Regions from separate parts of the Bacillus sp. V33-4 genome, predicted to be linked through region 1. Evidence: a T-box and tRNA genes for the amino acid it is inferred to sense, from the RefSeq annotation. Region 1 holds a T-box; the other holds one or more tRNA genes.
The links. The T-box of region 1 lies ahead of CVD23_RS15530 (valine--tRNA ligase). A T-box ahead of a tRNA ligase gene usually reads a tRNA of that ligase, here a tRNA-Val.
Positions count from the first base shown of each region.

Region 2: it has a tRNA-Val gene. The T-box ahead of CVD23_RS15530 (valine--tRNA ligase) is inferred to sense a tRNA for this amino acid. The anticodon was not compared.

Region 1 is NZ_PGVC01000042.1:56,438-75,120, reverse strand. Features, by position in the region: gene CVD23_RS15540 (sensor domain-containing diguanylate cyclase) at 1-886, opposite strand, end outside; gene CVD23_RS15535 (bifunctional folylpolyglutamate synthase/dihydrofolate synthase) at 977-2,284, opposite strand; gene CVD23_RS15530 (valine--tRNA ligase) at 2,366-5,008, opposite strand; T-box leader at 5,070-5,302, opposite strand; gene CVD23_RS15525 (hypothetical protein) at 5,479-5,670, shown strand; gene ysxE (spore coat protein YsxE) at 5,680-6,741, opposite strand; gene spoVID (stage VI sporulation protein D) at 6,939-8,219, opposite strand; gene hemL (glutamate-1-semialdehyde 2,1-aminomutase) at 8,424-9,713, opposite strand; gene hemB (porphobilinogen synthase) at 9,747-10,724, opposite strand; gene CVD23_RS15500 (uroporphyrinogen-III synthase) at 10,708-11,508, opposite strand; gene hemC (hydroxymethylbilane synthase) at 11,505-12,440, opposite strand; gene CVD23_RS15490 (cytochrome C assembly family protein) at 12,457-13,290, opposite strand; gene hemA (glutamyl-tRNA reductase) at 13,306-14,652, opposite strand; gene CVD23_RS15480 (LiaI-LiaF-like domain-containing protein) at 14,909-15,394, shown strand; gene CVD23_RS15475 (amino acid ABC transporter ATP-binding protein) at 15,484-16,206, opposite strand; gene CVD23_RS15470 (amino acid ABC transporter permease) at 16,243-16,890, opposite strand; gene CVD23_RS15465 (transporter substrate-binding domain-containing protein) at 16,977-17,759, opposite strand; gene yihA (ribosome biogenesis GTP-binding protein YihA/YsxC) at 18,291-18,683, opposite strand, start outside.
Region 2 is NZ_PGVC01000069.1:11-12,018, reverse strand. Features, by position in the region: gene glmS (glutamine--fructose-6-phosphate transaminase (isomerizing)) at 738-2,540, opposite strand; gene glmM (phosphoglucosamine mutase) at 3,019-4,371, opposite strand; gene CVD23_RS20360 (CdaR family protein) at 4,408-5,688, opposite strand; gene cdaA (diadenylate cyclase CdaA) at 5,685-6,509, opposite strand; gene CVD23_RS20350 (anti-sigma factor family protein) at 6,718-7,365, opposite strand; gene sigW (RNA polymerase sigma factor SigW) at 7,383-7,946, opposite strand; gene CVD23_RS20340 (aspartyl-phosphate phosphatase Spo0E family protein) at 8,128-8,286, shown strand; gene rocF (arginase) at 8,322-9,218, opposite strand; gene CVD23_RS20330 (D-2-hydroxyacid dehydrogenase) at 9,417-10,379, shown strand; gene CVD23_RS20325 (cupin domain-containing protein) at 10,402-10,593, shown strand; tRNA gene CVD23_RS20320 (tRNA-Lys) at 10,665-10,737, opposite strand; tRNA gene CVD23_RS20315 (tRNA-Gln) at 10,740-10,814, opposite strand; tRNA gene CVD23_RS20310 (tRNA-Tyr) at 10,909-10,993, opposite strand; tRNA gene CVD23_RS20305 (tRNA-Thr) at 11,011-11,086, opposite strand; tRNA gene CVD23_RS20300 (tRNA-Val) at 11,149-11,224, opposite strand; tRNA gene CVD23_RS20295 (tRNA-Glu) at 11,237-11,311, opposite strand; tRNA gene CVD23_RS20290 (tRNA-Thr) at 11,349-11,421, opposite strand; tRNA gene CVD23_RS20285 (tRNA-Asn) at 11,467-11,541, opposite strand; rRNA gene rrf (5S ribosomal RNA) at 11,703-11,818, opposite strand.

The DNA of each region.
Region 1 (18,683 bases):
ATTCCATGTTCCCATTTTCAAATCTTCTTATCAGTCGCAGTTCAGCTTCATCGACTACTTCAAGGATATAAGCATAATCGACGGGCAGCATCCCGGTCAGTCTCTTTATGAATAAATCGAGAACTTCTTCGACATGGAGCTGTTCGGCAAGCTGATGGCCGATCTCGGTTGCTTTTTGCAAGTAATCGTTAATTTTTTCACTTGAATAATAGAGATTTAAAATAATCGATAAACTGGCAAAAGGAACACCGACAAACAACAATGCAAGCATACCCATTTGCTGATAGAGAACATAAAGGAGCAAGCCGATCGGAAAAGTGATTAACGAAGTTACCGCTTCCCAGATGAAGTCCTTTCCAAAGAACGAATGGTCCCGTCCATAAAGCAAATACAAAATAAACGTTAACACAACCTGGTTCAAGGTAAAATAACTACCCGCATAGATGACGGTCAGCAACAGCGACTTCGGCTCGTTTACAAGGTCAGCTCCTTGCAAGCCGCCAATTCCGTAGTATATGAGGCCGGCTAAAAAAGAGACGAGGAAAAACATCAGTGAGTTCAGTGGCAAGCGGAAGAGCTCGTCCTTCCTGATCCGGATCCGCATCAATAAAACGACCACTGCCGCTTGCATCATCGCCATTTCTGCAAACAGTCCGAACGTCAAAAAAACGGCAAGCGATACCCATTGAATCAAAAAGATCGGCGTATTGTTTATAATCATCGGCATGGCCGCAACTGCCGCCGTTAACAGTAAAAATCCTGCCAATTCCCATTGCAGGCCTGAAATGCGCGGAGGATAAAATTGATGTGTTAACCAGATGCCAAACGGAACTATTAACAACCAGGAGAGCCAAATTGCCCGTTTTTGCGTCAATGTCAATTGCATTATTTTATCCTCCCTTCATTTAGCTCAGGAAAAAAGTCACATTTTTATAAATATTTTATCAAATTTTGAATATTATATCATACTTGTTTCTCATTTTTTTAAAAGTTTTTTTAAATATGGCTTTATTTCCGATAAAAAATAAAGAGATCCGGTCAGTATTAGCATCTCCCCATCTTTCAGGGAAGGAATCGTTTTTTCTAAAAATGCTTGCCAATCACGAGCGATTTCCCTTTTCGGGGACAGGCTGCTATTATACAAATCTTCAGCAGTTGCCGCCCTGGGAAAATTAAAGCTGGTAAAAACGATCCGGTCAGCAGCCATGTCAATATGATCAAGCATTCTGTCCAGTTTTTTATCTTTCAGGGCTGCAAACAAGATTATTTTGTTTCGGCTGCTATAGCGGCTTTTCAATTCTCGTACAAGAGCGGCCACTCCTTCCTCATTATGGGCACCATCCATGACGATTAACGGATTTTCTGAAATGATTTCAAAGCGGCCCGGCCAGCTTGCTTTTTTCAAACCAGCACGTACAGCTGATTCATCAATTTCAAATGAAAAAGAATGATTCAGAATTTGAGCAGACATAATCGCCAGTGCCGCGTTTTCAGTTTGATGCTTGCCGATCATGTCGATCTCAACATTCTCGAGATTCTTAAATAGTGTATGAACCGTAAACTGTTCGCCTTTTGCGATTGACGTGTGGGAGGTTATCGCAAATTCGGCTCCGAGCTGATAAAGCGGTGCTTTCATTTGCTTCGCAGCCTGTTTGATCACTTTTAGCGGGCCATCCTGGGAAACAGCGGTAATCACTGCAGTGCCTTTTTTGATAATTCCGGCTTTTTCTGCGGCAATTTGTTCACGTGTATCGCCAAGGATGCTTGTATGGTCAAGGCCGATGCTTGTAATAACGGAAAGCATCGGGTGGATTATATTGGTCGAATCGAACCTGCCGCCGAGACCGACTTCATAAATGACAACATCAACCACGTTAATTTCCGCAAAAAAATACATCGACATTGCCGTGATTACTTCAAATTCTGTCGGTCCGCCCAAGTCGGATTGTTCAAGCTCTTCCGCTAAAGGAAAAATCGCATTGGCCGCATCGAGCAAATTCTCGTTGCTGATTGGCGTGCCATTGACACTGATCCGCTCATTAAAATGCTCAAAGTATGGTGAAGTGAAGGTACCTACTTTAAAGCCGGCTTCCTGCAAAATCGAGCGGAGATAAGCGACTGTAGAACCTTTTCCGTTCGTTCCGCCGATGTGGATCGTTTTCAGCCTTCTTTCGGGATGATCGAGCTTCTCCATCATCCACTCCATTCTTGTTAGTCCCGGCTTAATACCGAGCCTGAGACGGCCGTGAATCCAGATTAACGCTTCGTCATATGTATGAAACATATTTAGCACCTCTTGTAGTAAAAGCGTAAAGACGAATCCTCCTGCGGATTCGCCTTCAGCTCTATATTTTCCTGGAAAAAGTTATTCTCCTGATAATTCTTTAATACGGGATTGGACTGCTTCTCTTTTTTCGAGATAATCTTTTTCTTTCGCGCGTTCTTCGTCAATTACTTTTTGCGGAGCCTTTTTGACGAATCCGTCATTGCCAAGCTTCTTTTGAACCCGTTCAACTTCCTGGGTCAGTCGGGAGAGTTCTTTTTCAAGGCGCGCGATTTCTTCGTCAATGTTGATGAGCCCTTCAAGCGGAAGAATGATTTCCAGGCCGGAAACAACAGCTGTCATCGCCTTGTCCGGTGTTTCAATCTCCAGGCCCGCCAGCAGCTCTTCCGGATTGCAGAATCGTTCAATATAGGCGCGGTTTCTTTCGATAATTTCCAGAGTTTCCTCATTCTTCGCCTTTAATATCATCTTAACCTTTTTGCTCATCGGTGTGTTGACCTCAGCGCGAATGTTTCGGACCGCACGGATGACTTCAACAAGCAGCTTCATTTCTGCGGCAGCGTGCTGGTCAGTGAATTCTTCCCTTGCCCGAGGCCATTCGGCTGTTGTAATTGATTCGCCGCGATGCGGAAGGTTTTGCCAGATTTCCTCTGTAATGAACGGCATAAATGGATGGAGCAGTCGCATCGTTTGATCCAGTACAAACGCGAGGATCGATCGTGTTGTTTTCTTCGCTGCCTCGTCTTCCCCGTACAATGGAAGCTTTGCCATTTCGATATACCAATCACAGAAATCATCCCAAATAAAGTTATAAAGCACACGTCCGACTTCGCCAAATTCATAGCGGTCAGACAAGCGGGTTACCGTTTCAATCGTTTCATTTAACCTTGTGAGGATCCATTTATCCGCGACCGACTTTTCACCGCTCAAATCAATTTCGAGAGCAGTAAGGCCGTTCATGTTCATTAAAGCAAAGCGGGAAGCGTTCCAGATTTTGTTGGCAAAGTTCCAGGTCGCTTCAACCTTCTCAATACTGAAACGCAAGTCCTGGCCCGGTGAACTTCCTGTGGCCAGGAAGTAGCGGAGCGAATCGGCCCCATATTGGTCAATGACATCCATCGGGTCAACACCGTTACCGAGCGATTTACTCATTTTCCGGCCCTCGGCATCGCGCACCAGTCCATGGATCAGTACATCTTTAAATGGGCGCTCACCTGTAAATTCCAGGGCCTGAAAAATCATCCGTGACACCCAGAAGAAAATAATATCGTAGCCGGTCACTAATGCTGCAGTTGGATAGTAACGCTTGAAATCGGCGGCATCTGCATCAGGCCAGCCCATCGTAGAAAACGGCCATAATGCCGAGCTGAACCATGTATCAAGGACGTCCTGATCCTGCTCCCAATTTTCAATATCTGCAGGCGGCTCATGATCAACGTGGACTTCGCCTGTTTCTTTATGGTACCAGGCCGGAATCCGGTGTCCCCACCAGAGCTGGCGTGAAATACACCAATCACGGATGTTCTCCATCCAGTGCAGGTATGTCTTTTCAAACCGGTCCGGAACAAAATGAACTTTATTCTCCTTGCTTTGCAGGGCAACCGCTTCATCTGCAAGAGGCTGCATTTTAACAAACCACTGTGTGGACAAATACGGCTCGACAACAGCGCCGCTCCGTTCTGAATGGCCGACAGAATGCAAATGTTCTTCAATTTTAAAGAGAACGCCCTGCTCCTGAAGGTCCTTCACGATTTGCTTCCGGCATTCAAAACGGTCCATCCCTTCATATTTGCCGGCTCGTTCATTCATCGTGCCGTCCTCGTTCATGACAAGCACCCGTTCAAGTCCGTGACGATTGCCGATTTCAAAGTCATTCGGGTCATGGGCAGGAGTAATTTTAACCGCACCCGAACCAAATTCCATATCAACATAATCATCGCCGACAATCGGGATCTCCCGGCCGACAATCGGCAGCATGACGGTTTTTCCAATTAAGTGCTGATAGCGCTCATCTTCCGGGTGGACTGCAACAGCTGTATCGCCGAGCATCGTTTCCGGACGGGTGGTCGCAATTTCGATATGACCGGATCCGTCAGCAAGCGGGTATTGCATATGATAAAACGCACCTTGAACATCTTTGTAAATAACCTCTATATCGGATAGGGCTGTTTTGGTCGACGGGTCCCAGTTAATGATATATTCGCCCCGGTAAATCAAGCCTTTCTTATAAAGAGATACAAATACTTCCCGAACCGCTTTTGATAAGCCTTCATCCAATGTGAACCGCTCGCGGCTGTAATCCAGCCCGAGACCGAGCTTGGACCATTGCTGGCGGATATGCTCGGCATACTCCTCTTTCCAGCGCCATGTCTCCGCAACGAAAGTTTCACGTCCCAAATCATAGCGGCTCTTTCCTTCGTTTCGCAGCTTTTCCTCAACTTTCGCCTGGGTCGCAATCCCTGCGTGGTCCATTCCAGGCAGCCATAGGACATCATAGCCCTGCATTCGTTTCATTCTCGTTAAGATATCTTGAAGCGTTGTATCCCAGGCATGGCCCAAGTGCAGCTTCCCTGTTACATTTGGCGGGGGTATAACAATTGTGTAGGGCTGTTTTGCCTCATCATCCTTTGCTTCGAAATACTTACCCTTAAGCCACCATTCATAACGGCCCTGTTCAGTCGACTTTGGATCGTATTTTGTCGGCATCGTTAATTCCTGATCCATAAATCTCATCCTTTCTGCAAGTGCAATTTTTTCAAAGAAAACAAAAAAACTCCATTCGTCTTAAAAGGACGAATGGAGTAACTTTCGCGGTACCACCTTTTTTCCAAACAGCAAAAAGCTGGTTGGCTCTCACTGAATAACGGATTCGCTCCGTCTGCCGCTACTCGAATTTCATTTTTTCACGGAAGAAGCTCAAGGGCGACGTTCTGATGTGCAAGCTGGGAGCCTCCCAGCGAATGGCTCTCCTCTCTTAAAGCTGCAATTCATCATACTCTTCCCTGTCTTTGCTTATCTTTTATACAATTTATAATAGTTATAGTACGAAAAAAGGGGGATTACGTCAATATTATTGACCATCTTTTTTAGTCCATATACTCTTTAGCAAAAAAATTAAATCGCTGGCACTTTATGATGAGTGTTCACATAAAATAATTGTACTAAAAATGTGCGAAATAAAGGGGTGAAATTGATTGAGAAGGAAGTATAGCCCTTATACATTACCGCCCTGGCTAAGAAACTTCAGAAATATTTGTGCGCAGTTTATCATTCCGTTATCCGTCTTTCAGGGGATTCGGACGTTCCTTATTCCAACGACCTTTGATGTCTTGTTATTGGCTGTTCTTATTTTATTGGCCCTCGCTTTTCATTATGATTTAATCTAAACGGAGCCCTTAGGAATTGTTTTCCTGGGCTCCTTCTTTCTCCTGGCTTCCTTCTTTTTCCTGCTTTTTTTGCCTCTCTATTTCATCGATTTTCATGACGAGAAATTCTGTATTTTTCAAGTGCCAAAAATGGCGCTGCAATTGTTGCACAAGCTTTCGTTCTTGTTTTCTCGTCGTTTTTTGAAAGTAATCTACAGCTGTCCGAATGATTTGTCCAGGATAGGCCAGATAGCTCAAAAAAAGCATCATCTCACCCTCTTTGAAAGGGAAATATTTAAAATAGCTGTATACCCAGTCAATGCAATCATTGCATTGTCGCGGGTACGTTTTTAAAGTGCGCGATAGAAACGGCAGCAAATCATGGGCCGGCGACGCGGGGCGCGACTGTTCAAAATTAATAAAATAGCCATAGCCACGGTTATCAAATAAAAAGTGTTCAATTGAAACTTTACCGTGAACGAGAACGATCCTTGCTTTTTCAGCGTCCTTCGTTTTCTCATGCCATTCTTCAAGCTTTCGCTGCGAAAAAAGTAAAGCCTGGCTAATTTCATGATAATACAAGCAGAACATCAACTCGAACGGGGACATGTACAGTTTTTTTTCGCATTGATCAATAAATTCGTCCAGAAATCCTTTATCTTTTTCCCATTGCTGCACAGTCGTTTCGTAGTGTTCGTTCCGCTCGTCGCTTGTTATTTTGATATCCTTCGCAGATAAAGTGTGCAGCCTGGCCAACTCCCGAAACAGCTGCTGATGCTTCTGGAACTGATTTTCTCTTTCTTCGTTCGGAAGCCAGGGCATTAAATAATAGAGCATATTTTTATGCAAAACCGCGTAACGGCCATCTGTTGCAGGGTAGATCGGCACAATCCGGTTGTAGCCTTTTTGGTACAAAAAATGTATATGCCTGACGAAATCAGTCCTGTTCGAGAGAGCAATTTTCTTCAAGGCAAAAGTGCCTTTGTCTGAATAAATTTTTTGAATGCTGCCAAAATCTTCAACAAAATACGGTTTGACCGCATAGCTATTTAAAATTGGCGAAATAGATCTCAACCGGTCATCATCGCTCATTATGATCACTCTCTTTCGAACCGTCAACGCCAAATTGAATGAAACATTTAGAAAAACTCAAGCCTTGGATGACAGCTCGAGGCACAACGAGAAGTATACAATTAAAAGGAAAAAGGAAAGCGGCGGCAAAAAGCTTTTTTACCGTCCGCTCCAGCCGTATAAAATTGCGACAGACATGCAGTGCCTGCTTGCTTTGTTTAACGCTTGCCTGCCATTGCAACGGGAATATATAAAACCTGGCCTTCGTAAACATCCTGAGTTGCTTCTAAATGGTTAACCCTCTGCAGCGTGGCGGTTGACACATCATAACGCTCGGCAAGTGTGTCGATTGTATCACCATGCTGTACGATACATATCTTCAATTTGGTGTGCTCTTCTTCTTCTTTTCTTGCAAAAAACTCGGTTAAAGACATGCTTTTCTTTTTTGAACCCTTTTTCTTTTTCACTTGGATTTCCTCTGAAGATTCGTCCTCTGATTCTTCAGCCTGTTCTTCCTGTTTCGGCGGAGTTTCTTGGGCCTCTTCCGGCTCCTCCTCCACTTGCTCTTCGGTACTGGTGTATTCGGAAAGCTCTTCTGTTGATGGAGCTACATATTCACTCCGCTGCGCAGAAAAAGATATTTCCGGAGTTTTTTCGACTGGAAGGCTCTGCTCGACTTTTTCAACCGTTGGCTGCTCCGCTTCATGGACAGTGCCTGTCTCTGGCTGCTTTCTTGCTTCAGCCTCAAAAGGCTCATATAAATCTGCCTCTTCTTTCGCGACACCGTTTTTTGCATTCTCTGCTGGATCGGAAACTAACCGTAAGACTGGTTGCCGCGTTTCTTCAGCGGGTTCGGACTGCAAGACTGGTTCAAGGTTTTCTTCACCATGTTCGGACTGCTGCGTCGCTTCAAGTTGCTCTTGTTCAACTCCTGGCTGCAATTTCGCTTCCTGCCCTGCTAACGCAGGCTGACTCTGTTCCCCGTAAGCATCCGTGAAAAAAGGAGAAGATACTGGTCTCAACACTTCATACTCCGTGTCGATTTCTTCCTCAACCGGGCTTGTTTGCTGCTCACCGTAGAGCCCGGAAATGGTTAAATCGGCTGTCAGCTTCATGCAGCTTCTTTCCGGGAATAAATAATCAAATGAATCCACTTGAATATCAATATCAAACACACTTTGAATCCGGTTATTGGGAATAGTAATGTCTACCGGAAAACGGTGAATAAATTCACAAATCCCTTCGTCCCGCTCTTCGACACCGTGGACAAATTTAGCTCCAGTTATCTCTTTGCCATTGTCTGCCGCCGCTTCTTCATGCTTTTTATATTCTCCTGACAATTCCAATGAACCTCGAATCGTCACATATTGTTCGTTTTCCTGGATCGTAATATTCGGATCAAGCGAAACCGAAACAAGCTCTGCGACTTCCTGTCCTTTTTGGAACCATAACGACTCTTCCAAAGAAAATCGCAAAAACGACTGATTCCCTTGAGACAAAGCAATTCCTCCTTTCGTCCTCCTTCGAAATATCAACAATGTCATTATCACCTTATGAATCGAACAAATTTTTTATGATAAGATTTGGCGGGTTCAACATACAAAAACGCCCGGATTGCTGTCCAATCCAAGGCGTTTTTATTAGTTTCCTGATTCTGTTTCGCATCCTGTAAAACATCCGCAGTTTAGTTCACCGTGCTGACTTTACCCCTTCAGCTTGGAAAAAGCCTGCTCTGCAGCACTGATTGTTTTCGCTATATCTTCATTGCTATGTGCGGTTGATAAGAAAAGACCTTCAAATTGCGATGGCGGTAAAAACACTCCTTGATCCGCCATTTCCCGGTAATAAGCTGCAAAATAGTCCAGGTTCGAGGTTTTCGCTTTTTCATAATTGGTGACTTCCTCATTGGTAAAAAAGAATCCAATCATCGAACCGGCCCGGTTTACCGTATGGGGGACGCCATATTTTTCGGCGGCTGCTTTAAAGCCCTCCTCAAGCTGGTCCGCTTTCCTTTCAAACTCCTGATACGATTCAGGTGTCAACTGGCTTAGCGTTTCGAGGCCTGCTGTCATTGCCAGCGGGTTTCCTGATAAAGTTCCAGCCTGGTAAATAGGTCCGCTCGGAGCGATTCTTTCCATAATTTCTACCTTGCCACCGTAAGCGCCAACAGGCAGTCCCCCGCCGATCACTTTTCCGAGGCAGGTTAAGTCAGGTGTGACACCGTAATAACCCTGGGCACAATGATAGCTGACACGGAAGCCTGTCATAACTTCATCAAAGATTAGTAATGTGCCATATTGCGTCGTAATTTCGCGGATTCCTTCGAGAAAGCCCGGCTGCGGCGGAACAACGCCCATATTGCCGGCAACCGGCTCGACAATCACAGCAGCGATATCTCCGCCAAATTGCTTAAATGCCGCCGTTAAACCGTCAAGATCATTATAAGGTACCGTGATCGTGTTCCGGGCAATCCCTTCAGGAACACCGGGGCTGTCCGGAAGCCCGAGAGTGGCGACACCGGAACCGGCCTTTATTAGCAAAGAATCACCATGGCCATGGTAACAGCCTTCGAATTTAACAATCTTATTCCGTCCTGTATAGCCGCGGGCTAAACGTAACGCACTCATCGTCGCCTCGGTGCCCGAAGACACCATGCGCACCATTTCAATCGACGGGACACGATCAATGACCAGCTTTGCCAGCTCATTTTCAATCAGTGTCGGGGCGCCAAAGCTTGTTCCCTGCTCGGCAACCTTTTTAATCGATTCAATCACCCGGTCATTCGAATGGCCAAGAATTAACGGGCCCCATGAAAGGACATAATCGATATATTCATTGCCATCAATATCGTAAATTTTCGAGCCTTTCCCGCCTGCCATAAAAATCGGCTCCATGTTCACCGATTTAAACGCGCGGACCGGGCTGTTGACTCCCCCCGGCATAAGCTTCCTGGCTTCTTTAAAAGCCTCAGCAGATTTTTGATAAGAACGCATCGCTATCCCTCTTTTCATTAGGTTGGAAGTGGTTTACTGTTCTCTTAGCCAGCGTGCCGCATCCTTTGCGTGATACGTAATAATCAGATCCGCTCCGGCACGCTTCATGCCTGTTAACATTTCCATGACAATATTTTTTTCGTCGATCCAGCCATTTTGCGCAGCCGCTTTGACCATTGAATATTCTCCGCTGACATTATAAATAACCATTGGGAGATTTATATTGTTTTTTACATCCCTTAGTATATCTAAATACGGCATGCCGGGCTTAACGATCAGAAAGTCAGCACCTTCCATTAAATCGGATTCCGCTTCCCTTAAGGCTTCAAGCCTGTTGGCCGGATCCATCTGGTACGATTTCCTGTCACCGAACTGCGGAGTGCTTTCAGCAGCCTCACGGAACGGGCCATAGAAAGCAGACGCATATTTGACGGCGTAAGACATGATCGGCACATCCTCAAAGCCTGCTTCGTCCAGCCCTGCGCGTATTGCCGCAACAAAGCCATCCATCATATTGGATGGGGCAATGATGTCGGCGCCGGCCTTTGCCTGGCTGACTGCGGTTTGGACGAGCAACTCGAGCGATGGATCGTTCAAAACCTTTCCGTTCTCAATCACTCCGCAATGGCCATGGCTCGTGTATTCGCATAGACATGTGTCAGCAACCACGACGATATTCGGGAAGCTTTTTTTTATTAAGCGGGTCGCTTCCTGGACAATTCCATGGTCATGAAAGGCTCCCTGCCCGCACTCATCTTTTTCCGCCGGAATTCCAAACAAGAGGACAGATTTAATGCCGAGTGAAACGACTTCGTTCATTTCTTCTTCAAGCCTGTCCAATGATAAATTAAAGACACCTGGCATTGAAGAAATTTCTTTTCTTATATTGTCACCTTCTGCGATAAATAGCGGGTAAATCAAATCTTCCAAACGCAAAAAGTTTTCACGGACGAGTTCGCGCATCGCAGCTGTTTGCCGCAAGCGGCGATGACGGTTAAATTGTAGACTCATTATTATTACCTCCTGATGTTAAATATGTAGCCAAATTGTTTAACATTCCTTGAACCGTATAGGTGTCAGGCATTACATGTACTGTAAGGCCATAAAACTCGGCCCTTGCCTTCGTCACCGGCCCGATACAGGCAACTAGACAATCATTAACACTATCCTTCAGGCCTTCAGCTGCTGCCGTTTCAAAGAAGTGGTCGACGATCGAAGGGCTTGTAAAAGTCAAAATATCAAGCTGCTTCCCTTTAATCATGTCAGTGAGCCGGCTGCGGCTGGCCGGAGGTAAAAAGGTTTCATAAATGATTAGCTCATCGACAGCCGCCCCTGCTTTCCGAAGCGATTCTGCAATGTACCCGCGGGCAAGATTCCCCTTCGGCAGCAAAATCTTCTCGCCGCCTTCCAACAATGGCAAAAACTCTTTTACAAAGGCTTCCGCTACATACTCGGATGGTGTAAATCCGGTTACCAGCCCTTTTTTAAGAAGCCGCTGCCTCGTTTTTTCGCCAATCGCCGCAATTTTAGGAAAGGAATCGCTTTGAAAGTGCGGCAAAAAAGAAAAAAATTTCTCGACCGTTACACTGCTCGTAAAAATAATCCAATTATAAGTATGCAAGTTTTCGCATGCTTTTACTATTTCTGCGGATTTTTCTGCAGCCTTAAAATCAATAAGAGGGATTTCCACCGGAATCCCTCCATACCTTCTGACAAGATCCGAAAATGAACTTGCCTGTTTTTTTGATCTTGGGATTAAAACGGTTTTTCCTTGCAAAGGCAGGGCAGCAGTCATTGTTGGTCAAGCTCCCTTTTTACCTGGTCGATTAAATTTTTGGCGCCTTTTTCGATTAGCTTTTCTGCCGCTAATACTCCAAGCCTTTCAGGGTCTTGTCCCCTCACCTGCTCTTTATAAATCGTTTTGCCATCAGGTGAAGCGACAAGCGCCGTTAAAACAATCGCACCGTCTTCAGCACTAGTGGCATAGCCGGCAATCGGAACCTGGCAGCCGCCCTCCATCATATTGAGATAAGCCCGTTCAGCACGAACCGTTCTTGCAGTGTCCGTACTCGTGAACTTATCAAACAGGGCACGCAGTTCTGAATCCGACTCCCGGCATTCAATTGAAAGTGCACCCTGGCCGACAGCCGGGACGCAAACCTCAGGATCTAAAAATTCGGTGACTACGTCTGTTGCCCAGCCCATTCTTGATAAACCGGCAGCAGCCAGAATAATCGCATCGTATTCTTCCGTTTCAAGCTTGCCAAGCCGGGTATCGATATTGCCGCGGATCCATTTAATCTCAAGGTCAGGCCGCACTGCGAGGAGCTGTGCGCTTCTGCGCAGGCTGCTCGTTCCGATTACCGCTCCTGGTCTCAGTTCGGCAAGAGGAAGACAGCTTTTCGAGATCAGCGCATCCCGGGCGTCTTCACGTTCTGGAATACAGCCGATTGTCAGACCGTCAGGAAGGACAGCCGGCATATCTTTCATGCTATGAACTGCCATATCAATGTCCCCGTCGATCATTGCCTGCTCGATCTCCTTGACGAAAAGACCTTTCCCGCCTACTTTGGAAAGCGTCACATCTAAAATCCTGTCACCCTTTGTGACAATTTCCTTCACTTCAAAATCGAACGCGGGATCAAACTTCTTTAATTGATCAATCACCCAATTCGTTTGTGTTAATGCCAGCTTGCTCCGTCTTGAACCGACTATTATTTTTCTCATGACTGCCTCCTAAAAATCACGTATTCCAAAAATGAAAAGAAGATAATTGCCCGAAAAGGAAAAAATTAATTAAGACGATTAAAAATGACGCGACATTCCAGAGTGCGAGCGATTTGCCAAACTTCCCTTTCGCGACGCGCTGGTACAGATAGATGCTGTAAGCGGCCAGGACAATGAAAGAGCCTATTACCTTCGCGTCAAACCAATGCATATCCGGCACTTTAATATAGGCCCACTGCACTCCAAGAATAAGGCCCAGTATCAGCATTGGTACGCCAATGACGTTTAAAACGTAAGACATATGCTCCAATCTTGATAAATCGGTAATCCGCATCAAGCGTTTGCCCCATTTTTTCCGTTTCAGCAAATCGTATTGAATCAAATACAGAAGCGAGAATACAAACGAAAGGGAGAACGCGCCGTACGACAAAATCGCCATCGTAATATGGATTAACAGCAGTTCGGAAACGAGCTGCCGGGCGATTATTTCTGATTCATACTGGATCGGCATAAATGTATGAATCGCCATAATCATAAATCCCAATATATTGGCGAAAAAAACGATAAAATCAACCCGCAATAGACGGTTGATTGCCAATGACAAGGTGATCAGCACCCATGCATAGAAATAAAGGCCTTCAAAAATCGTCAGAACCGGAAACCGGCCCGTTTTCAGCATATATAAAAACAGAAATGAAGTTTGCAAAACCCATACAAATGCAAGTAACCAGAAGGCTGCTTTATTCGCCTTCCGGTTATGGTGAAGAAAATCGATAAAATATAAAAGCACGCTTAAGGCATACAGAACAATCGTCAGTTCGTGCAGCCGAGTCATATAAATGTCAAACATAATCAGCACCCTCTCTTATGATTGAAAGGAAGCCTCCGTTGAATGAACGTTAACCTTTTCTTTATCGGCCGCTTTCATTTCTTGCTGCCCTGCAACAAGCTGTTCAATGTTGAAAATCTTGACAAATAAGTCAAGGGCCTGATCGGCATCAGGCTGTGAGGCCAGTTCCTTCGCCTGCAAAATCGGATCCTTTAAAAGCTGGTTGATAATGCTCTTCGTATGCTTATTTAGTACCTTTATATCCCGCTCTGACAAATTAGGAAGCTTTCTTTCGAGGCTCTGCATCGTATCAGCCTGGATCGTGAGCGCTTTTTCGCGAAGCGCCGAAATAACAGGAACAACTCCAAGCATCTTCAGCCACTGTTTGAATTCAACGATTTCCGCCTCAATCATCAGCATAATCTTTTCCGCTGCCTTTTGCCGCTCTTTCAGGTTGGATTCAACTATGCCTTCTAGATCGTCAATATCGTAAAGGAAAACACCTTCCAGCTCTGCAAGCGCTGGGTCCAAATCGCGCGGCACGGCAATGTCAACCATGAATAAAGGCTTGCCTTTGCGCATTTTTTCAACCTGGAGCATTTGTTCCTTTGTGACGACAAAGCCATTTGCTCCAGTCGAACTGATTAAAATATCCGCATCTATGAGGGCACATTGCAACTCTTGGAGCGTTTTTGCCTGGCCGGAAAAGCGGTTGGCCAAATTGGCCGCTTTTTCAAAAGTGCGGTTAATGACCGTCACTTTGCTGGCTCCGTTCGCATGAAGGTTTTGAATGGCAAGTTCACCCATTTTGCCTGCCCCAAGCACAAGAACATGCTTATTCTCGAGAGAGCCGAAAATCTTCTTGGCAAGTTCTACGGCTGCATAGCTGACTGAAACAGCATTTGCACCGATATCGGTTTCAGCGTGGCCGCGTTTGGCGACAGTGACAGATTGTTTAAAAAGCTGGTTAAACACCGTTCCAATCGTGTTTTCTGCCTGCGCGAGCAGAAAGCTGGAACGCACCTGTCCCAGTATTTGTGTCTCGCCAAGAATCATTGAGTTTAAGCCGCATGAAACTTTGAACAAATGCTCGACCGCTCCGTCTTGTTCATAAATAAATAAGAACGGTGAAAATTCATTTTGTTCGATTCCAAACCACTCTGACAAAAATTCTTTTATATAATAGCGGCCAGTATGTAACTGGTCGACAACTGCATATATTTCCGTACGGTTGCACGTGGAAATAATCACGTTTTCGAGAATGCTCTTTTTCTCTTTTAGAGCTTTCATCGCCTCACCCAAGTCCGGCTCGTTAAACGTTAATCGTTCCCGAATTTCGACAGGGGCCGTTTTATAGTTAAGACCGACAACTAAAATATGCATTTGTTATTTCCACCCCCAAACAAAATTGCATAGAAAAACTAATATTATTATAACATGTCCACTTCCGATGTTCCCGTTAAAAATGTGAACAGAAACCGAAATAAATATGGTAACATAGAAAAGCAGAATAGGCTTATTCATGCCTGGTTATTGTTGTTTTTATCATACTAAAGTCATGAATCGACAAATACTTTCTTCTGTACATTATCAAAAAAAGCTTATATATTCAAGCAATCGTTACTGGAGTGGTAAAAGAATGAAAAATCAGCGTATTTTCCCTGGAGTCATATTAATTGGTTTTGGCCTCTATTTCTACTTGCAGCAATCCCAATTCACATTATTCCAGGAATTTTATACTTGGCCGACCCTGCTGATGATCGTCGGCATTGCCTTTTTGGGACAAGGGTATGGAGCAAGAGACTATGAGGCGATTCTTCCCGGTGTTATTTTAGTCGGTTTTGGTCTTCATTTTCATGTCGTCAACCGTCTCGAAATCTGGCCGGATCATATCGGGACCTTTATTTTGGTGATCGCACTCGGCTTTTTGCTGCGCTACCAAAAGGTCGGCAACGGACTGTTTCAAGGGTTGTTATTTTTGGCGCTTGCCGCCTTGTTAATGTTTTACGACAAGATCGCGAACTGGTTCGGACTGCTTGAAAACAGCGTGTCGCTTGCCTGGAAATTCTGGCCTGCCGTTCTCGTCCTGATCGGTGTGTATATGCTATTTTTTAAGAAAAAGTAGACTAGGTGGAAGTACCTATTAGACACCGCCATTCTGGAAAAAATAAAAGGAATACAGGGATTATATGAATACTTCCCTGACTTCCTTTTTTATAACACCGAATTTAGAAAATCTTTTGTCCGCTGCTCTTTAGGATTGTCAAAAAGTTGCAACGGAGGCCCTTCCTCAACAATTTTTCCATCGTGCATATAGACGGCCCAGTCGGCTACTTCGCGGGCAAACCCCATCTCATGGGTGACGACGACCATCGTCATTCCGTCTTCTGCAAGCTCCTTCATCGTTGCCAATACTTCTCCGACAAGCTCAGGATCAAGTGCCGAAGTTGGTTCATCAAACAGCATAATATCCGGTTTCATCGCTAACGCCCGGGCGATCGCAACACGCTGTTTCTGCCCGCCGGATAGCTTTCCGGGATATACATTCTCTTTATCGCTGAGTCCTACCTTTTTTAAAAGCTCCCGCGCTTCTTTTCTAGCTTGTTCCTTCGCTACTTTTTTTACATGGATTGGGGCTTCAATAATATTTTCGATAACGGTTTTATGGGGAAACAAATAAAAATGTTGAAAAACCATTCCGACCCTTTCCCTTACGTGATTAAGATTATGGGTGTCTGCTTCAATACGCTCACCTTCAATGATGATATTGCCGCTGTCTTTCAACTCCAAAAAGTTAAGGCAGCGAAGGAAGGTGCTCTTTCCCGATCCGCTTGCCCCGATCAGGCAGACAACATCGCTTTCTTTCACAGTCATATCGATATCTTTCAAGACGTGAAGATCTCCGAATGACTTGTTCAGCTTTTGAACTTCGATCATGGCTCGTTTACTCAAATTTGCGAGCCTCCTTTCCTATTAATCACTTATCGACAATCGCGTTTCAATTACTTTTACAATAATTGAGAATAATAATACGAGAATCAGATAGTATACAGCGACGATTAACAAATATGTCATATAATCGTATTGATTTGAACCATAGGTGGTTGCGACATTAAAGAGCTCGTACATTCCGATAAATGACGCAAGTGAAGAATCCTTTAATGCGATTATAAACTGATTGCCAAGCGGCGGCATCGCTCTCCTAATCGCCTGCGGCAAAATAATTCTCCGCATCGTCAGCCCTGCTGTCATACCGAGTGAACGGCCGGCCTCCCGCTGTCCTTGATCTATTGATTGGATTGTACCCCTGAATATTTCTGCAATATAAGCACCGTTGTGGAAAGCCAGTCCCAATACGACTGACGTAAACTGGGAGATATCGAGAGCAGTCAATCCGAAATAGAAGATAAAAATTTGGACAACGAGCGGAGTTCCCCGCACCAGGAAAATGTAAAGATCGGCGATCCATTCAAGGACTTTTATTTTTGAGATTTTTAAAAAGGCAAAAAATAGGCCGATAAAGATGGCGATGAACACAGATACTGCTGTTAACTGAAAGGTGAGCAGCATCCCTCGTAAGAACACATCGTACGTATCAATAAATTTTGTAAAAAACTCCAATAGTCCTCCTCCTCAAAAAAACAACTTATCATATCGTTAAAGCAGAAAGGGACGAATGCGCAGTAGTTACGACTCGTCCCAACTGATTACTGTTCTTCTGGATCTACTGTAATATCCTCGCCAATGTATTTCTCACTGATTTCTTTCAGCTTACCGTTTTTTCGAAGCGTTTCTAACGCTTCGTTTATTTTTTTAAGCAATTCCTCATTTTCTTTTGCCACCGCAATCGCCTGCTCACTGCGCCCAAGCAGTTCTTTCCCTTCAATCGCCATTCCGGAACCGATCGCTTCCTTACCGGTGACAAAATCGGTTATAACAGCATCATGCTTTCCTTTGCTCAACGATTCAAGCGCCGTTACATCACTATCATAAAAAATGATATTATCGGTCACTTTTTCGGCTGTACTGGCATATGTCGAGCCTTTCGCTACGGCAACTTCCTTGTCTTTCAAATCATCGAGGCTTTCAATCGATTCGCCAGGGCGAACGAAGATTTGCGGTCCTGAATAATAATACGGGGTTGAAAAGTTAACAGCTTTTAAACGATCCTTATTAATCGTGTGGCTTGCCACAGCTGCGTCAAAACGGCCTGACTTTACGCCTTCAACAATTCCGCCAAACTTGAACTTTTTTTGAACCGGTTCAAGTCCGAGCTCTTTCGCTACTGCTTCACCTACTTCAATGTCAAAACCGGTCATTTTTCCATCTGCACCGGTTACGCTAAATGGATTGAATTCACCGGAAGAAGCAAATGTGAATTTACCTTCTTCTGCTAAGTTCATTCCATTTGATTCAGCTTCCTCAGAGCCGCATGCCCCAAGAATAAAAACCGAGAAGAAAATAATGGCTGAGCTAAGTAACTTTTTCACTTGAATGATTCCCCCTCTTTTTCTCTACTTTTTTGTAACACTATTAACCTTAACATCCAGCAGTAATTTTCACAAAATTCATATTATACGATAATTCGAGAAAATCAGTGATTACACCGGGTCACTATTAACCATCTGCTCCTAGTCGCTTTTTTCGGCCCTATCCTCCCATATCCCCCAAAATGCTCATGATCAAACCATAGTTTTAAGAAACTTTCCTTTCGCATAGTTATTTTTTCCTTATTAATATTATTAAAGAGCAAGATTTATGACAGCTGGCACGAAATAACATGAAGTTCTACCTGAGTGAATTTCGTTAAGCAATTCTTTAATTCCAAAAACGAACAGTTATTTAATATTAAGTATTATTATTCGTTTCCTACGGCATTCTCTTGTTTATTTTAGACAACTTCATTCGTTTTTCGGTGTACCTTAGCACATTGTGAAATTTCCTCCGATTACGTACATTTATATATATATCTATCTAAACACGAAAAAGCCTGACGGCACAGAGCTGTCAGGCTTTTTTGTTCACATATAACTCGCAATGATCGACCAGGCTTTTTCTTTGCCCTCGCCTGTTTCCGAGGAAAAGAGGACAATATGGTCATGCTCATCAAGATCAAGTGTTTCTTTTGTAATTCGCAAATGCTTTTGCCATTTGCTTTTTGAAATTTTATCCGCTTTTGTCGCAATGATGATGCACGGGATATCATAATGCTTCAAAAAGTTATACATCATGATATCGTCTTCTGTTGGCGGATGCCGCAGATCAACAATCAGGAGAACGGCCTTGAGCTGTTCCCTGTTTGTTAAGTATGTTTCGATCATTCTTCCCCATGCTTCACGCTCCTGCTTGGAAACTTTGGCGTATCCGTATCCGGGAACGTCAACAAAATGAAGCACGTCGTTAATTAAATAGAA
Region 2 (12,008 bases), on a different contig from region 1:
GTTAAAAAGTTCTTCCATAATGGAGAGAAGAATTAACAAAAAGAAATGGAAAAAGTGAAAAAATACTACTGAAAAAGTATTGAAAAAGAACTGAAACCCTACGGGTTTATACAGTGAGGAAAACAACAGAATAGACACAAGGGAAATTGAGAGAGGATGACTGGAACCCTTATTGGACAAAGGATTGGAGGGGTGTTGAGCAAAAGAAAAAGGAGCAAAACCCTACTGGATCTGCCCCGAGTTTGTATTGATTTTTCATTGAAAAAACCGGTTGAATAACGATTGAATACATATTAGACTGCCCGCTGCTCTTTCCGCTTCCTTTGCCGTTTGGACTACCAACTATTTAACAGTAGGTACCGACTTTTTAGCGTGGGGAAGTGGAAAGTAACAGTGACATAATAACATTAATATAGCCAATCATCATTTACAAAAGGTCTGTAGTGCCCTTTGGTGTTTAAAGACAAAAAAGGCAGCTGATTAGCTGCCTTTTTCACTAGTTTATTAGATTCAGGCTTTTGTTTAAAATAATTCATGTTAGGCTTGAAGATAATTTTCGCGCTAATAATTAGCCAGGCATTATGTCACGCCTGAGTTGTCTAAGAACAAAGTATTTAGTTGTTGATAGGTACAACTTTATTGCGCAGGGTACAATTTTTATGTTTAAGGTACAACTTTATTGTATAGGATACGACTTTATTGTTGATTAACACATAATAAAGTATCTACCTGTTGTCTTACTCCACCGTAACACTCTTAGCCAAGTTACGTGGCTTGTCAACGTCGCATTCACGGTGCAGGGCAGCATAGTAAGCAATCAGCTGCAGTGGTATTACAGAGATAAGAGGTGTTAACAGGCTGTGCACTTCCGGGATGACGAAGCGGTCTTCGTCCATTTCGAGTCCCTTCATGGAGATGATGCACGGGTTGGCGCCGCGGGCGACGACCTCTTTGACGTTGCCACGGATGCTTAGGTTGACGATTTCCTGGGTTGCAAGGGCAATGACTGGTGTGCCGTTTTCGATCAGGGCGATCGTTCCGTGCTTCAGTTCACCGCCTGCAAAGCCTTCAGCTTGAATATAAGAGATTTCTTTTAGCTTTAGTGCCCCTTCAAGGCCTACGTAAAAATCGATACCGCGGCCGATAAAGAAGGCGTTGCGAGTTGTTGCTAAATACTCACGGGCGATTGCTTCAATTTCTTCTTTTGAATCACAAAGGACTTCGATTGCATTTGCCGCAATGCCGAGTTCATGAACAAGGTCGAAATCAAGATCAATACCGCGGCTCTTGCCAGTTACCTCAGCAAGGATAGCCAATACAGCTAACTGGGCAGTGTATGCTTTTGTAGAAGCGACCGCGATTTCCGGTCCGGCATGGAGCAGCAATGTGTAATCCGCTTCACGGGAAAGCGTTGAGCCTGGAACGTTTGTGATCGTTAGAGCTTTGTAGCCCATCTCTTTGATCTCGACAAGGACGGCACGGCTGTCCGCTGTTTCACCGCTCTGTGAGATGAAAATGAACAAAGGATTTGCAGATAGAAGCGGGATATTGTACCCGAACTCGCTGGAAATATGAACTTCAACTGGCACGTTGGCAATTTTTTCAATGAACTGCTTGCCAACAAGACCGGCATGGTAAGACGTTCCGGCAGCGATAATATAGATGCGGTCCGTTTCATTCATTGCATTGATGATCTCTGGATCAATTGTTAATGCACCTTGTTCGTTCTGGTACTTTTGCACAATCCTGCGGATCACAAGCGGCTGCTCATCAATTTCTTTGAGCATGTAGTGCGGATAGGTGCCTTTTTCAATATCACTGGCATCAAGCTCAGCTGTGAAAGGCGCACGCGTCATTACATCACCGCTTAGTGTCTCAATCATTACTTCGTCCTTTGTGACAATCACGATTTCTTTATCCATCAATTCGACAAATTGATTGGTTACTTGAAGCATCGCCATCGCATCGCTGGCTACAACGTTGAAGTCATCACCCAATCCTACTAAAAGCGGGCTCTTATTTTTCGCAACATAGATCGTTTCGTTGTCCTCTTCATCTAAAAGGGCTAATGCGTAAGATCCTTTTAAAAGCGAAAGCGTTTTGCGGAACGCTTCTTTTACAGTTAGTCCATCATTTATGAACAGTTCAATGATCTGGACAATCACTTCTGTATCAGTATCACTTTTCAAAGTAACTCCTTGCAAATATTCGCGCTTTAAGAGGTCATAGTTTTCGATCACGCCATTGTGCACAAGCGTGAAACGGCTTGACGCGCTTTGGTGTGGGTGAGCATTCAGCTGGCTTGGAACACCATGGGTTGCCCAGCGGGTATGTCCAATTCCTGTATGAGCTTGGACACTTTGATCAACAATGCTGCGCAAGTCGGCAACCCGGCCTTTTTCTTTAAAAACATGGACGCCGTTATCATTCATGATCGCGATTCCGGCTGAATCATAGCCTCTATACTCAAGCTTTTCTAAACCTCGTAATAAAATCTCTTTTGAATCATTATTTCCGATATAACCTACAATTCCACACATTTACTTCTGTTCCTCCCTGATTACAAGGGGGCAAGAAGGCTGGGAGCATACTTGCCCCCTTATCTCTGTTTTTTTATTGAAGTATGAGGTCAGACAACCTTTCCCCTGACCTTGCGTCTATTTGCATTCCCTTCCCTTTGTCCATTAAGTTGCCTTAATGATTTAAAGAAGGGATTTTCGGTTGTGCTATCAACCGGGAGGTATCCGCCGAAACTTCGATAAACCTCCTCCTCGTCAACTAATCCATTTCCGTTCGGATTAGTCCAGGCGCTTTTAGAAATCCGTTTTCCCCTGACTGCCCACCTTTCTTAAAAAATAATTTTTGTTTTCACAAAAACAGGATTATCATACCGCATGGCGGGATATCCGTCAACCGAAAACGAAAGGAAATTAGCGGCACGGATCAAATCGCTTCATATTCCTTATAAAAAAATATGCATAAGGGAGCTCTTTCGTTCCCCTATGCATATCCTTTGTCTTATTCTTCTTTTAAACCCATTTCCGCTCTGACCACTTCTGCAATCCGATCAACATACGCCTGGCAAAGCTCCTCTGTTGGCGCTTCTGCCATGACCCGTACGAGCGGCTCTGTTCCAGATGGGCGAACGAGGATGCGGCCATCACCATTCATTTCCGCTTCAACCTGGTCAATGACTTCCTTCACCTTCACATTTTCAGTTACATGGTGCTTGTCCGTTACGCGGATATTGACGAGCACCTGCGGGAATTTTTTCATTCCAGCCGCAAGCTCGGAAAGTGGCTTTTGCGTTACCTTCATAATGTTCACAAGCTGGAGTCCTGTTAAAAGTCCGTCACCAGTCGTGTTGTAATCAAGGAAAATAATATGGCCTGATTGTTCACCGCCAAGATTAAAGCCGTTCTTTTTCATTTCCTCGACCACATAACGGTCACCGACTGCGGTTGGTACACTCTTGATTCCAAGCGCCTCAAGCCCTTTGTAAAACCCAAGATTACTCATGACGGTCGAGACAACCGTTCCATGCTTCAATCGTCCTTCTTCTTTCATGTACTTTGCGCATATGTACATGATCTGATCACCGTCAACGATATTTCCGTTTTCATCAATCGCGATGAGCCGATCACCGTCTCCATCAAATGAAAGGCCAATATCCGCTCCCTTTTCCTTCAAAAAAGTGGCTAATGCTTCCGGATGGGTTGAGCCGACCCCTTCATTAATATTAAGGCCGTTCGGAGATGCGCCCATTGTGGACAAGTCCGCATCAAGATCGGCAAATAAATGGGTGGCTAGAGACGATGTCGCTCCGTGCGCACAGTCAAGCGCAATATGAATGCCGGAGAAATCCTCGTCAACCGATTGCTTTAAATATTGGAGGTATTTTTGCCCTCCTTCAAAATAGTCATTCACTTGGCCAAGGTCCGCACCGATTGGACGAGGAAGCTCATCTTCAGATAAGTCCATCAACTGCTCAATTTCGTTCTCCTGTTCATCGGAAAGCTTAAATCCATCCGGGCCAAAAAACTTAATGCCATTGTCAGCTACCGGGTTATGAGAGGCAGAGATCATCACTCCCGCCTGGGCTCCCTGGGCTTTCGTTAAATATGCCACTCCAGGAGTTGAAATCACGCCTAAACGCATGACTTCTGCCCCGATCGATAAAAGACCTGCTACGAGTGCGCCTTCGAGCATATGGCCGGAAATGCGAGTATCGCGTCCAATCAAGACCTTCGGGCGGTTCTTGTCTTTTGTTAGAACATATCCGCCGAAACGTCCCAATTTAAAAGCAAGCTCCGGTGTCAATTCACTATTTGCAACTCCGCGTACTCCATCCGTACCGAAATATTTACCCATTCAAAAATCTCTCCTTCATTGAATAATTACTGTTCTTTAAGCTTCCTTTTGAGAAATTGAAACGGTTGCTACAGCTTTACTCAGTTCCCATTTCACATTGTTTGGCCCATTGATCTGGATGTTCAGTTGATGCTCTCCTTCACCGAGGTTTGATGCATCTATAAATAAATTAAAATCTCCGGCTGTTAAGCGTGTAACTGCGTCTCTCGGGCCGATAACTGTCAAGTTTACTGCCGCCGATGCCGGATCTGAAAAGGCCATATTGTATTTTTCATTCAGACCCTGTGTCCTAATCGGAATATCCGGAAGGGTCCGTCTTTCTTCATTGTTTGCCTGCGGATCTGCCGGGGCGCTTGCCTCTTGTTTAGCAACAGTCACCCGGATCGCAGCTTCTACCGTTGCCGGTTTCACACTCGTGACCCCTTCTGAAATAATTACGGGCAAAGTCATCGTTGAATTGCTGCGGATTCCACTAACATCAACTTCAACCCTGACGTTTTCAGTATGATCGAGAATATTTGGGCTCGCAAAGATTCGGGCTTCATCTGTGTCAAGGGTAATTGATTGTATCGTGATCCCTTCAGGGGGCGTTCCCGTTTGCACAATATTAATAGGAACTGTTTTGCTTGTGCTGCGGACAGGTACCGTGACTTCAACAGCCTCCGGTTCAACGATGACATCCAGTTTATTTAGTTCACGGTCGAGCGCCCGGATGCTGGCCTTCTCTGTAATCGTCTGATCGATTGGACCCCTGGCATCAATCGTTGCTTTGACAAAGCTAATTCGATCAATCACGTCCTTGGCCCCGGTAATTTTCACTCGGTCCGGTTCGACTGTCGGCTGTTCGGAGATGTAACCTTCCTCAAGAAGCGATTGATTGAATTCCGCCTCTACTGGAAATTCTCTAGTAACCCGCTCTTGAACAGATACTTCTGCGTACGCAGGTTCAATCGTTACCTGAAGCTTGTCTGAAATATCACGAACGAGCAGCTCCACAGTCTGGGTGCCGATTTCGGCCTCTGATAAATCGACAAGCACTTCAAAGTTCTTCAGTGTGCGAGTTTGCTGGACGAGCTGTTTTGGGCCTTCAATCGTCACATTTACCGTTTCAGGGACACCTGATACCACCAGATTTTCTGTATCATAATAACTTTTAACGGGAATATCTTCAATCGTTTCGGTATTGTTTTCTCCTGGAACGTTTACCTCTGATCCGCCTTCATCTTCCGGAGTTGGGACAGAGGAAAATAGCAGAACCGCAAGGACGAGGGCCACCACTTTCATAAACCAATGATTTTCCATCAACTTATCAATCATTTTTTGTTTCCCCTCCAGTTCCAGCGCGCTGAAGAAGCTTGTTTTGTTTTATTATTGGATAGCAATCCATTTTCAAGCAGTTCACGGAATGTATCGCTCGTTAAATCACGGTGGAGATCGCCGTTTTTCGTTAACGATACATTTCCCGTTTCCTCTGAAACGACGACGGTAATGCTGTCGGTGACTTCACTGATTCCTAGAGCGGCCCGGTGCCGCGTTCCCAGTTCCTTTGAAATAAATGGGCTTTCCGATAACGGCAAGTAACAGGCTGCTGCTGCGACATTGTTTCTCTGGATGACCACAGCTCCGTCGTGCAGCGGCGTATTCGGGATAAAAATATTGATCAGTAATTCCGAAGAAACTTTTGCGTGGAGCGGAATGCCTGTTTCGATATAGTCGCCCATGCCGGTTTCTCTTTCAATGGAAATTAAAGCGCCGATGCGGCGTTTTGCCATATAATCTGTCGCTCGAATAATCGCCTCGACCATTTTTTCCTGCTCTTCCTCTTCAGGTATCCCGCTCTTCGCAAAAATCTTGCCTCGGCCAAGCTGCTCAAGGGCTCTTCTTAACTCGGGCTGAAAGATGATAATAATCGCCAGAAAACCCCATTCTATCACCTGCTGCATCAACCAGCTTAATGTATTTAAATGCAAGAAATCGCTGATAACCTTCCCAAGAAGAATAACAAAAATTCCATTTAATAATTGGACAGCTTTTGTTCCCCTCACGACATTGATCAGCTTGTAGATCACAAACCATACAAGAAGAATGTCCAGGGTATTTGCAAGCAGTTCTAATATCGGTATATCATAAAACGGCATGTAATTTCCCCCATTTATAGAATCTAAAAGCGGTAGCCGCTTATATTCATATGTAACTTTAATATTATAACACAAATTTTGATATGGTTGAATGTGAACAGGTATTCACGTTGAATAGACTTACTACGCTCTCTGAACATTGCTGTTTTGGCCCAACTACCTGCATATGGCTTATTTTGCCCTAAACACATACTGGCGAGAAATAAAATCAGCCGCTCTCCTCGAGCGGCTTCTTGTCTTCTCCGTCAAATACATTGACAGCTTCTTTTGCTGTTTTTTTAATATGATACCAAATCCAGTCGAACATTTCGTTCACTTCTTTTATTTCCCCCGAAACATGCCCGGCAGATGCGAGATAATTTTCGCCATTAATCACGGTTACATCGCCTTTCACTTCACCTTCGATTTTCACGTTGCCATTCTTGACTGTGACATCGCCTTCAACAACTTCTCCCTTGGGGACAATCACTGTATCACTTTCGACAATTAAGTTCGGCTGTTTCGAAACAGAAAATTGCTGATCCTCCTCGTTCCATGCAGAAACGACACCACCCATCATGAGGACAAGAAAGAGCGAAGCAGCAGTTAAGAGCGGATGGTGGCGAAACCAGCGCTGAATACCTACTTTTCGGTTTTCTTTCGGAAGTCTGCCCATCACATCGGCAGTAAAATTTAATGGCGCTTGAATATGTGAAGTGCTTTGCACTAAGGCAATCGCTTTTTTAAGTTCATGAAAGTGCGTCTGGCAATCGATGCAATCGTGGAGATGCTTTCTCAATTCCTGTTGATGTTCGGCTGAGATCTCATCATCTAAATATTCGTGCATGTATTCAATTATTTCTTCAGGACATTTCAAAGTTCTCACCCTTTCGACTAAACATGGCGCAATTGCTTTCGCAACGCTTCGCGCCCTCTATGGATTCTTGTTTTCACCGTTCCGAGCGGCATATCCAAAATTTCGCTGATTTCATTGAGCGACAATTCTTCTATATATTTTAGAACGATCACAGAACGGTATTTTTCCGGCAGTTTTGAAATCTCTCCCTGGATCATTTCCTGAAGCTCCATGCTTTCGAGGTCATCTTCAGGCAGGCTTGTATCGGCAGCAATTTGCGAATACATATTTAATCCATTTGTACCCGCTACTTCGGCATCCAAATAGTAATCCGGCTTTTTCTTGCGAATCCGGTCGATGCACAAATTCGTGGCAATGCGATACAGCCAGGTTGAAAATTTCCGATCTATTTTAAACGTATTAATATTAACATATGCTCTTATAAACGCTTCCTGTGCAATGTCTTCCGCTTCATGCCGGTTCCCGAGCATGCGGAAACAAAGTTGGAATACCTTGTCCTTGTATAGCTCAACAATTTCCCCAAAGGCATTTTGATCCCCTCTTAAAACCTGATTGATCCTGTTTTTTACAATTGTCTCCATTATGGTTTGCCTCCGCTCCAATGCGGCTATACGATATTACGAATCGATAGCGAAAAAGGTTTCACATTTTTCATAAGAATTTCTCACTCCTTAATACTAACAAAAATTTACCATGGTGTTTTAAAAACTTTAATTTGGGGTATAACAGAAGCAAGTATTTATTGAAAAGAGAGGTTTAGTCATGTGTCCCCATACGCTTCTAAGAGATATTGAATTCTGCAGGAAAGAGATGGTTGAGCTGGCTGCCCATTCTTCACTTTCAAATCGAAAAGTGCTGGAGGTCAGCACTAAATTGGATCGTCTATTAAATCGTTATTATATATTAACAGCGAAAAAATAAAACAGCAGGGCTTAAATCAGCCTGCTGTTTTATTGTTATAGCAATTTTTCACCAAATAATGATCCCATTAAAGCAACGGCGACCGTTGCGGTTTTATTTTTATCATCAAGAATTGGATTTACTTCTACAAATTCAGCCGAGGTGATGAGTTTGGCTTCCTCAAGCATCTCCATGGCAAGATGGCTCTCCCGGTAGCTAATTCCACCAATAACCGGTGTTCCGACACCTGGGGCATCCGCCGGGTCAAGCCCATCTAAATCGAGTGAGAGATGAACACCGTCTGTTCGGTCTTTTAAATAGGCGATCGCTTCCTCCATGATCCTTGTCATGCCGAGGCGGTCAATTTCGTGCATCGTATAAACTTTTATACCATTTGCCTTAATAAGGGCTCTTTCTCCTTCATCAAGCGATCTGGCTCCAATGATAACAATATTCTCCGCCTTGATTTTTGGACTGTAGCCGCCGATTTGAGTCAACATTTCATGCCCGATACCGAGACTGACAGCGAGAGGCATGCCATGAATATTGCCGGATGGCGAAGTTTCGCCGGTATTTAAATCTCCATGGGCATCATACCAAATCACACCGAGATTGTCATAATGTTTGGCAACACCGGCAAGCGTACCGATGGTGATACTATGATCTCCGCCAAGCACAAGTGGAAAGGATCCTGCTTCAATTACTTTATCGACCTCAGCAGCAAGCTTTTCGTTTTTTTCAGCTACTAATTCCAGATTTCTTAAATTCGTATCCGGCCTGATCACTACTTCCGGCCTGCCGACTGGAATATCACCTAAATCATCCACTTCAATATTTAAATTTTTCAGTTTTTCATTGATCCCCGCATACCTCATCGCACTTGGACCCATGTCCACACCACGTCTCATTTGCCCTAAATCCATCGGCATACCGATGATAGAAATTTTATTCATGCCGTTCCCTCCTGCATCCCCGTTTTTACTATATTTTAACCGCTTTCATAAAAATGACTCAACTCGACAAGATTGTGTATATATATGCGTTCGTGGATTAATGTCGAACTTGCGGAATTGCCATAATCTTTTCCTGCGATTGCCGGAAGAAAAATCTGTTAAAATGGTAGTAGAAAAACGTTGCAATGGGGTGGGTTCATGCAAAAAAGGAAACTGATTATAGTCCATGATATTGATAACAGATACCACCAGAAAATCATGAAACTGGTTCCTGAGTGGGAAGTGTTGATAGGAAAGGATTCTTCAGTTTGGAAGGATCATTTAAATGAAGCTGAAGTGATCGTCGGCTGGAAAAAAGAATTAACCGAGCATTGCCTAAAAGAACATACAAAGCTGCGTTGGGTGCAGACATGGAGTGCAGGCGTAAATTCGTTACCGTTAAAAGAACTGGAGTCCCAAAAAGTGATCGTAACGAGCGCCAACGGGGTGCACGCCTTTCCGATTTCAGAAACCATTTTTGCATTAATGCTTGGACTGACACGAAAGATTCACACTTATGTCCGAAATCAACTCTCAAAAACATGGCACCATTCCGGGTTAAGCCTTGAAATGCACGAGAAGACTGTCGGCATTATCGGTGTAGGCGCAATCGGCAAGGAAACAGCCAAAATTGCCAAGGCATTCGGCATGAAGGTAGTCGGCGTCCGCCACTCAGGGAATGATGAAGATTATGTCGATGAAATGTACACTCCCCGGGCATTAAACGCCGTTCTTCCAAGCTGTGACTATGTTGTTGTAACATTGCCGCTGACAAGCGAAACGCATCATCTATTTGGAGCGGAACAATTTCAAAAAATGAAGCCGTCTGCCTTTTTTATTAATATTGGCCGTGGTGAAATTGTTGATGAACCAGCACTCGTTCAAGCACTTCAAACTGGAGAAATCGCCGGTGCCGGTCTGGACGTATTTGAGACCGAACCGCTCGATAGCGACAGTCCGCTATGGGAGATGGAAAACGTGATGATTACCCCCCACACTTCCGGATCAACTGAACACTATACGAAGCGGGTAATCGAAGATATTTTCATTCCAAATTTACAAAACTATCTAAAAGGTGAAAACCCGGCGATTAATAAAGTTGATTTTACAAAAGGATATTAACTGTATCACTAAGAAATAGGCATTGATCAAATGTCTATTTCTCTACAACCATTGCAGCAAAATCAACGTCAAACTAATAAATGAAGTCCATATTCTAAAAGAGGGTGATTCAGTATTGTTTGAAGCAAATACCGAACACTGTTTTATCAATTTGAGCAATCACGAATGTCATTATTATTTTGTGATCGATTCTCATCAGGTTACATACCTGTAAGTCGAATCAATGCAATTAAAATAGAAAAAGGAATCCTGTAATGTTAACAGGATCCCTTTACTTTGATTTGATGAGCCATGAAGGACTCGAACCTTCGACCCTCTGATTAAAAGTCAGATGCTCTACCGACTGAGCTAATGGCTCTTTGGCTGGGCTAGCTGGATTCGAACCAACGCATGACGGAGTCAAAGTCCGTTGCCTTACCGCTTGGCTATAGCCCAATATTTTATAACCTTAAGTGTATCGCGCTAAAGATTCTGCAAAATAAAAAGGACAGTTTTGGATTGTCCATTTTTTGTATACTTGAAGTTGGAATGGTGGAGGGGGACGGATTCGAACCGCCGAACCCGGAGGGAGCGGATTTACAGTCCGCCGCGTTTAGCCACTTCGCTACCCCTCCACTAGTTTTAAAAAAAATGGTGCCGGCAAGAGGACTTGAACCCCCAACCTACTGATTACAAGTCAGTTGCTCTACCAATTGAGCTACACCGGCATATCTATTTAATTGTCCAATAGAAGTTATCATTACAGGCTGTCTATAAGCTGAAGACAATATGGTGGAGGATGACGGGCTCGAACCGCCGACCCTCTGCTTGTAAGGCAGATGCTCTCCCAGCTGAGCTAATCCTCCACAATAAAAATATGGTGACCCGTACGGGATTCGAACCCGTGTTACCGCCGTGAAAGGGCGGTGTCTTAACCGCTTGACCAACGGGCCCTTTTTTATGTCTATGTATTCTATCAATTTACTAGAGAGCTCCCAAGCGGGCTCGAACCGCTGACCTCTTCCTTACCATGGAAGTGCTCTACCTGCTGAGCTATGGAAGCATTTTTCCTGTAACTCACTCATGAGATCATTAGTCATTAAGAAAATGGCTCCGCAGGCAGGATTCGAACCTGCGACCGTTCGGTTAACAGCCGAATGCTCTACCACTGAGCTACTGCGGAATAATAATAAACAACCCTAAACATAGTTTTGTTTCGAATGTCCCCATCTCAGTAAGCTTAAGCAAGTAGCAGCTCGATGGGTACAACTCGGAGCCCAATCCAGCAGCTTTGCTCGTTGCTCTACCACTGAGCTACTGCGGAATAATAATATTAAAATAATCGCCCGGCGGCGTCCTACTCTCACAGGGGGAGACCCCCAACTACCATCGGCGCTGAGAAGCTTAACTTCCGTGTTCGGGATGGGAACGGGTGTGACCTTCTCGCTATCGCCACCAGACAAGTTCAAGACATATCCTATTATAATGTCTTTTTGGATTATTTCAAGAGAAAATTGAAACTTCGTTCTCTCAAAACTAGATAATCCAGAAGAAGTAAGTGTAAACACGAGAACACCATTTCAAATTGTGGTTAAGTCCTCGATCGATTAGTATCAGTCAGCTCCACATGTCGCCACGCTTCCACCTCTG